Linked DNA regions of Myxococcus hansupus. The protein of the gene in region 2 interacts with the protein of the main gene of each other region in a pairwise test. Links are inferred from orthologs where the notes say so. Each region holds a gene or a part of one and is shown on either strand. Other genes may lie near its edges.

Region 1 (3,422 bases), 570 kb from region 2 along the record:
CTGCTGTCGGGAGACGTGGACCAGGCGTTGGCGCTGTTCCGCGAGGCCGTCGCCATGGACCGCGACCAGCCCTCCGCGCACCTCAACGTGGGCGTGGCCCTGAAGCTCCAGGGCGACCGTTCCGGGGCCCTGGCGGCGTTCGAAAAAGCGAAGGAATTGGACCCGGAAGGGCCCGTGGGCGCGGAGGCCGAGCGCCTGGCCGCTCCCCTGCGTCCGCAGGGCTGAAAAAGGCCCGTCCAAGCGTTCAAAAAGAGGTCCCTTTCCGGCATCCCGCCGTCCGGGGCACGACCCCCCTGTTTCCTCTGTTGACGCTGGGAAATCCAGGGGTTACGAACGCTCACTCACTGGATGGCGGCCCCCTTTGGCGGGCCCCTCCGCAAACTTCCAGAGCTCATGGCTGACGACACGACCGACAAGCCGGCATCGCCCTCCGCGCCTCCTCCTCCGGACAGCGCTGGAGAGCTCATTCCCGTCAACATCGAAGACGAGATGCGCCGTTCGTATCTCGACTACTCCATGTCCGTCATCGTCGGGCGCGCGCTGCCTGACGTGCGAGACGGCCTCAAGCCCGTGCATCGCCGCGTGCTGTTCGCGATGAACGACTTGGGCAACCTCCACAACCGCGCGTACAAGAAGTCCGCGCGCGTCGTGGGTGACGTCATCGGTAAGTACCACCCGCACGGTGACTCGTCGGTGTACGACGCCATGGTGCGCCTGGCGCAGGAGTGGAGCCTTCGCTACCTGCTGGTGGACGGCCAGGGCAACTTCGGCTCGGTGGACGGCGACTCGCCCGCGGCCATGCGCTACACGGAAGTGCGCATGGAGCGGCTGGCGGAGGACCTGCTGGCGGACATCGACAAGGAGACGGTGGACTTCGGTCCCAACTACGACGACTCGTTGGAAGAGCCGCTCGTCCTCCCGTCGAAGTTCCCCAACCTCCTGGTCAACGGCAGCAGCGGCATCGCGGTGGGCATGACCACCAACATCCCGCCGCACAACATGACCGAGGTCATCAGCGGCACGCTGCACCTCATCGACAACCCGGGCTGCACGGTCCGGGACCTGATGGAGTTCATCACCGGTCCGGACTTCCCCACCGGCGCCATCATCACCGGGCGCGAGGGCATCGTCCGCGCCTACGAGACGGGCCGTGGCCAGGTCACCATCCGCGCGCGCGCGGACATCGAGACCTCCAAGAAGGGTGACCGCGAGGCCATCATCTTCTCGGAAATTCCGTATCAGGTGAACAAGGCGCGGCTCATCGAGAAGATCGCCGAGCTGGTGCGCGAGAAGAAGCTGGAAGGCATCAGCGACATCCGCGACGAGAGCGACCGCCAGGGCATGCGCATCGTCATCGAGCTCAAGCGCGATGCGATTTCGCAGGTGGTGCTCAACAACCTGTACACGATGACGTCGCTGGAGACGACCTTCGGCGCGGTGATGCTGGCCATCGACGGTGGCCAGCCTCGCACGCTCAACCTGAAGGAGATGCTGGACCGGTTCATCGCGCACCGCCGCGACGTGGTGACGCGCCGCACGCGCTACGAGCTGCGCAAGGCGCTGGCGCGCATGCACATCGTCGAAGGTCTGCTCGTCGCGCAGGACCTCATCGACCTGGTGGTCAGCCTCATCCGCGCGTCCAAGGACCCAGACGAGGCACGCTGGGGCCTGATGAACATCCTGTCGCCCGCGCTGTACGAGCACGAGCGCTTCGCGACCCTCCAGCGCATCGACTACGCCAAGGCGAAGGCGCAGATGGAGCTGCTCGTCTCCCGCGCCCGCAACGAGGAGCCCAGCTACGCGGGCCTGGCGCACAAGTACGAGGGCGCGGGCTTCAGCGAGGGCCAGGCGCAGAACATCCTGGAGATGCGCCTGCAGCGGCTCACCGGCCTGCAGCGCGAGGAGCTGTTCCGCGAGCTGATTGGCCTGGTGCGCGACATCGCGCGGCTGCAGGACATCCTTGCCAACGAGCACAGCCTGCTCAACGTCATCAAGACGGAGCTGCTGGAGATTCGCGACCGCTACGGCGACAAGCGCCGCACGGAAATCACCGGCGCCGTGGATGAGATGACCAGCGAGGACCTCATCGCCGAAGAGACGATGGTGGTCACGCTGTCGCACACGGGCTACGTGAAGCGTTCGCCGCTGACCGAGTACCGGGCGCAGAAGCGCGGCGGGCGCGGGAAGACGGGCGCGGCGACGAAGGAAGACGACTTCGTCAGCAAGCTGTTCGTGGCCAGCACGCACGCGTTCCTGATGCCCATCACCACGAAGGGCAAGCTGTACTCGCTGAAGGTGCACCAGATTCCGCAGGCCAGCCGCACGTCGCGCGGCAAGGCGATGGTGAACCTGGTGCAGTTCGGCGAGGGCGAGCGGCTGGCGCAGGTGCTGGTGACGCGCGACTTCCCGGAGAACCGCTACGTTTTCTTCGTGACGAAGCGGGGCGTGGTGAAGCGCACGGACCTGAGCGCGTTCGAGAACGTCCGCTCCAGCGGCATCATCGCGTTGGGCATCGACGACGGGGACGAGCTGGTGGCGGTGATGATCACCGACGGCAGCAAGGACATCCTGCTGTCGACGGCGTCGGGCATGAGCATCCGCTTCCCGGAGACGGAGGTCCGCTCCATGGGCCGCCAGGCCTACGGCGTGAAGGGAATCACGCTGGAGGACGGCGACGAGGTGGTGGGCGCCGACGTGGTGGAGACGGACGCGGCCATCCTCACGGTGACGGAGAACGGCTACGGCAAGCGGACCCAGGAGGCCGAGTACCGGCAGCAGGGCCGTGGCGGCAAGGGCATCATCGACATCAAGACCACCGAGCGGAACGGCAAGGTGGTGGGTCTGCTCCAGGTGAAGGAGTCGGACGAGGTGATGCTGGTCACCAACGGCGGCATGCTCATCCGCATGCGGGTGAAGGAGATCTCCGTCATCGGCCGCAACACGCAGGGCGTGCGGCTGATTGCGCTGGAGAACGAGCAGGAGAAGGTCATGGCCATCTCCAAGCTGCCGGAAAGCGACGAGTCGGAGGAGAACGGCGAGACGGTGGCGCCGGTCGAGGGCGCGGTGCCCACGGCGGAGGGCGAGGTCGCGGCGCCGGCGGAGGCCACGGGTGAGGTTGCTGCCCCGGTGGACGCCGCGGCGCCGACGGAAGCGGCCGCCGAGCCGGCCCCCGCGTCCGACGACAGTGGCTCCTCGGGTGGCGAGGAGCCTCCGCAGGGCTGAGTCGTCCGCAGGTGAGGAGCGGGGGCCTGAGGGCCTCCGCTCCTGAATCCCGTGAGGCCGCCTCAAGGTCTCACGGGCGCTGAATCGCCAGGATGCGGTGCTTCGAGACCTCCACTGCGTAGGTCGAGCCCATGTCCGTGGCAGGGCCCTCTTCGTCACAGGCGCCGTCCTTCACGGTGAACCGGACGAACACCACGCCT
Region 2 (4,328 bases):
GAGGACTACCCCACGCGCATGCTGGTGCTGCGGCCCCGGCACAATGCGGCGCCCATCGCCGAGTACGCCACCGCGAGCATCGAGCTGAACCCGGCCACCACGTATTCGGTGTGGACGCAGGGCACCGCCGCGCTGGCCGAGGGCCGGGGCACCGCGTCCAACACGCTGGCCTATTACATCGAAGGCGACGTCCCAGCGGACAACAGCTTCGGGCTGCTCGGCGCGTCGACGCGCACCATCAAGGGCGCGCGCAAGCTCCACGTCTTCGCGCTGGACGAGAACGGCCCGGACGACAACAGCGGCGCCGTGCGCATCAACGTGCGCCAGTCCGCCTACGTGCCGCCGCGCTCGTTCACCTTCGAAGCGAAGGAGCACGCGGTGCAGTTGAAGCCCGAGCACCAGATGCTGCTGCGCGGCCTCGACCCCAAGTCCACCTACCTGTTCACCGTTCGGGATGACCTCGCGGAGCTGCGCTCGGGCCCCAACGGCCGCGTGCGCCAGGTGCTGTGTATGGAGCGGCGTCCGGAGCCCGCCTCGGTGCGAGTCACCCACCGCATCCTCCAGGCGGGAAAGCGCTACCAGGTGTCCGGCGCGGAGGACCTGCACTGCACCTTCCCGGACGCGCAGGTGGGCGACAACCGGGGCGCCTTCGAGGTGGACATCGTCGACGTGACGGCCATGTCCCGGAAGGAGCGCGCCGAGGCGCTGAAGGGCTCGGGCCGCTCGGAGCGGTAGCAACCACCCGGGCGAGCGGCGCCGCCGGGGCCTTCGCCTGGAGTGTGGGTGACTACCCTTGGGGAATCGAGGCCCCGCGCGTCGTCCAGCGACGGGGGCCTGGCTTCCTTCCGTAAGGGCTACCGAGGGCCCGGCAACACGGAGGCCCGGTTCGACAAGGACGGGAAAGGCACGTGGGCGCGGGGCCGAGGGGGCACCGGGCCCACGCGTCTTTCCAGTCGGGCTGGCTAGATGTCCAGGTTCTGCACATCCAGGGCGTTGCGCTCGATGAACTCGCGCCGCGGCTCCACCGCCTCGCCCATCAACAGCGAGAAGATTTCGTCGCTCTCCACCGCGTCCTCCACCCGCACCTGGAGCAGCGTGCGCGTGGCGGGGTTCATGGTGGTGTCCCAGAGCTGCTCCGGGTTCATCTCGCCCAGACCCTTGTAGCGCTGCAGGCCCAGGCCGCGCTGCGCGTCCTTGCGCACGGCGGCGAGCACCTCCTGCACCGAGAAGACGGTGATTTCCCCCGCGTCCACGCGGACCTTGTACGGCGGCTTGCCCAGCGCCACGAAGGCGTCGCGCAGCGTCGACAGCTCCACGTACTCCGGCGAGGACAGGAAGGCGTGGTCGAGCACCGTCTCCCGCATGGCGCCGTTCACGTCGGTGTGGAACACCAGCTTCTTCGTGTGGTGCTCGGGGTCCTGCACCAGCTCGTGGCGCACGCGGCCCAGCACGTCCGGCATGCGGCGCTCGAAGGTGTCGTAGGCGGCCTTCACGGCCGTCCCCAGGGCGGCCTCGTCCGCCAGCGTGTCCGCCGACAGCCGCGCGCCCTGCACCAGCGCGTCCACCACCCGCGCGTCACGGCGCTTGGCCTGCTTCTCCAGGCGCTCCTCGTACGTAATCACCTTCTCCAGCAGGCCCTTCAGCTCCGCGCCGCCCAGCTCGCCGTCGGGCGTCAGCACGCGCGCGTGCTCGGACGCGCTCTTGAGCAGGTACTCGTTGAGCGCGTGCTCGTCCTTGACGTACTGGTCCTTCTTGTTGCGCGTGACTTTGTAGAGCGGCGGCTGCGCGATGTAGAGGTAGCCCTTCTGGAGCAGCTCCGGCATCTGCCGGAAGAAGAAGGTCAGCAGCAGCGTGCGGATGTGGCTGCCGTCCACGTCGGCGTCCGTCATCAGGATGATGCGGTGGTAGCGCGCCTTCTCCGGGTCGTAGTCCTCCGCGCCGATGCCCGTGCCCAGGGCTGTAATCAGCGTCACGATTTCGGCGCTGGTGAGCATCTTCTCGAAGCGGGCCTTCTCCACGTTGAGGATCTTGCCGCGCAGCGGGAGGATGGCCTGGTTGCGCCTGTCCCGGCCCTGCTTCGCGGAGCCACCTGCGGAGTCACCCTCGACGATGTAGAGCTCGCTCTCGTTGGGGTCGCGGCTCTGACAGTCCGCCAGCTTCCCGGGGAGCCCGCCGCCGTCCAGCACGCCCTTGCGGCGCACCGTCTCCCGCGCCTTGCGCGCGGCCAGACGTGCCCGGCAGGCGTCGCCAATCTTCGCCACGACCTTCTTGGCGACCATGGGCGTCTCTTCCAGGAAGGAGCCGAGCTGGTCGTTCACCATCTGCTCGACCAGGCCCTTCACCTCGCTGTTGCCCAGCTTCGTCTTCGTCTGCCCCTCGAACTGGGGGTTGGTCAGCTTGACGGAGATGACGGCGGACAGGCCTTCCCGCGCGTCCTCACCGGTGGGCGTCTCCTTGAGGTCCTTCCAGAGGCTGCCCTTCTCCGCGTAGCTGTTGAGCGTGCGCGTCAGCGCCGCCTTGAAGCCGGACAGGTGGCTGCCACCCTCGTGGGTGTTGATGTTGTTCGCGAAGGTGTAGATGCGCTCGTCGTAGCCGTCATTCCACTGCATCGCGATGTCGAGCGTGACGCCCTCGCGCTCCGTGCTGAAGGAGATGGGCTTGTCGTGGAGCGTCTGCTTCGACTTGTTCAGGTACTCCACGAACGAGGAGATGCCGCCGTCGAACTTGAAGTCGTGCTCCTTGTTCGTGCGCTCGTCGCGGATGGTGATGTGCAGGCCCGCGTTGAGGAAGGCCAACTCGCGCAGACGCTGGCTGAGCGTCTCGAAGTTGAACTCCACCATCTCCATCACCGTGGAGTCCGGCTTGAAGGCGATGTACGTGCCGCGCTTGTCGGTGGTGCCCACCTCGCGCGGCGGCGACTCCGAGATGCCCTGCGCGTACGACTGCTCGTAGACCGTGCCGTTGCGCTGGACGCGGACCTTGAACCACTCCGAGAGGAAGTTGACGCAGGTGACGCCCACGCCGTGGAGGCCACCGGAGACCTTGTACGCGCCGTTGCCGAACTTGCTGCCGGCGTGCAGCTCCGTGAGGACGACCTCCAGGGTGTCCTTGCCGGGAAACTTGGGGTGTGGGCCCACGGGGATGCCGCGGCCGTTGTCCTGCACGCTCAAGGAGCCATCCACGTGGATGACGACCTCGATGTCGGTGCAGTGCCCGGCCAGGGATTCGTCGACCGCGTTGTCGACGACCTCGTACACGAGCTTGTGGAGGCCGTAGGCCACCGTGTCGCCAATGTACATGCCGGGGCGCTTCCGGACCGCCTCGCGGCCCTCGAGCTTGGTAATGCTGTCCGTCCCATACTCCGCGGGCGGCGGAGCAACCGCCGAGCCGGTAGCGGGGGTCTTTTCCATGTGAAGCTGTCCTTGGGAAAAGGAGCCTTGCAACAGGTCCGTGCGTACCACTTCAAGGCACGTCGAACAAGGTTAACGAGGACTCGCAAGGCTGCGTAAACATTCGTGAAATCCGCCTGGCCGCCTGCCTGGGAGGCCGCCCCGGGAAACGGGGTGTTCAGGCGTCGAAACGAGGCGGCGGGAGACGCTCCTCCAGCGCCGCGATCAACTCCTCGAAAACAGCCTTCCGGGCGAAGAGATGCCGGGTGACGAGCACTCGGCCTTCCTCCTTGAGGAACAGGGCGAGCACGCCCCCCTTCCGGCCAATCCGGCGCACGTGGTCAATCTGCCCCCAGTGCAGGTCCAGCTCCCGCGGGCTGAAGGGACGGGCCACGCGCACGCCCCGCGCGTCCAGCGTGACGCCCCAACCGGAGCGCGGCCGCAGGCGGTGGAAGGACACCAGGAAGGTCAACATCAGGCCCGCCGAGACGCCGGCGCGGGCCATGGACTGGACGCCGCCTTCGGAGCGGGCATCGGCCAGGGCCCAGGCCGTCAGGACGGCCAGCACGCACGCGCCCACGAACAAGGCGATGCGGGTGGCGCGAGGGTCAAAGGCGTAGAAGCGCGGGCTGCTCATGAGTGCCCCCGCACCCTAATCCTCCCAGCGCCCGGGTGCGCGGTTTTGAGCGCCGCGTGTGTTCTCCGCCGGGCGGAGCGGTCCTACGCTCGGACGCGCCATGACGAATGCCGAGCTGACCGCGCGCCTGTTGCTGAACGTCATCGACTTCAAGCACCTGCAGCGGGAGCGGGGCACGCTGCGGCACCTGGGCCTTCCGGGCGTGGAGGCCTTCTCCATCCCGGAGCGCCCGGACCACCTGCGCTTCCATCAGGTGTACTTCCACGACGCCGGGGCGCTGGCCGTGGCCCTGCCCGCCCTGG

The links. Proteins that work in one complex are often made in the same cells at the same time.
Region 1: the proteins of gyrB (region 2) and gyrA interact in binary tests that used the Escherichia coli proteins (3 or more experiments, as listed by UniProt). The link is inferred for Myxococcus hansupus from one-to-one orthologs.

What each region holds. Positions count from the first base shown.
Region 1 is NZ_CP012109.1:7,726,738-7,730,159, reverse strand. It holds gyrA (DNA gyrase subunit A), read left to right. Parts: upstream 1-393; coding sequence 394-3,222; downstream 3,223-3,422. Other genes in the region: A176_RS30240 (hypothetical protein), read right to left, coding at 3,293-3,422; A176_RS30250 (tetratricopeptide repeat protein), read left to right, coding at 1-225. UniProt on the Escherichia coli protein: A type II topoisomerase that negatively supercoils closed circular double-stranded (ds) DNA in an ATP-dependent manner to maintain chromosomes in an underwound state.
Region 2 is NZ_CP012109.1:8,293,686-8,298,013, forward strand. Bases 687-3,802 are described here. They hold gyrB (DNA topoisomerase (ATP-hydrolyzing) subunit B), read right to left. Parts: upstream 3,411-3,802; coding sequence 963-3,410; downstream 687-962. Other genes in these bases: A176_RS32665 (serine/threonine-protein kinase), read left to right, coding at 687-735; A176_RS32675 (hypothetical protein), read right to left, coding at 3,568-3,802. Also shown: more of A176_RS32665, read left to right, coding at 1-686; more of A176_RS32675, read right to left, coding at 3,803-4,026; A176_RS32680 (GNAT family N-acetyltransferase), read left to right, coding at 4,127-4,328. UniProt on the Escherichia coli protein: DNA gyrase negatively supercoils closed circular double-stranded DNA in an ATP-dependent manner to maintain chromosomes in an underwound state.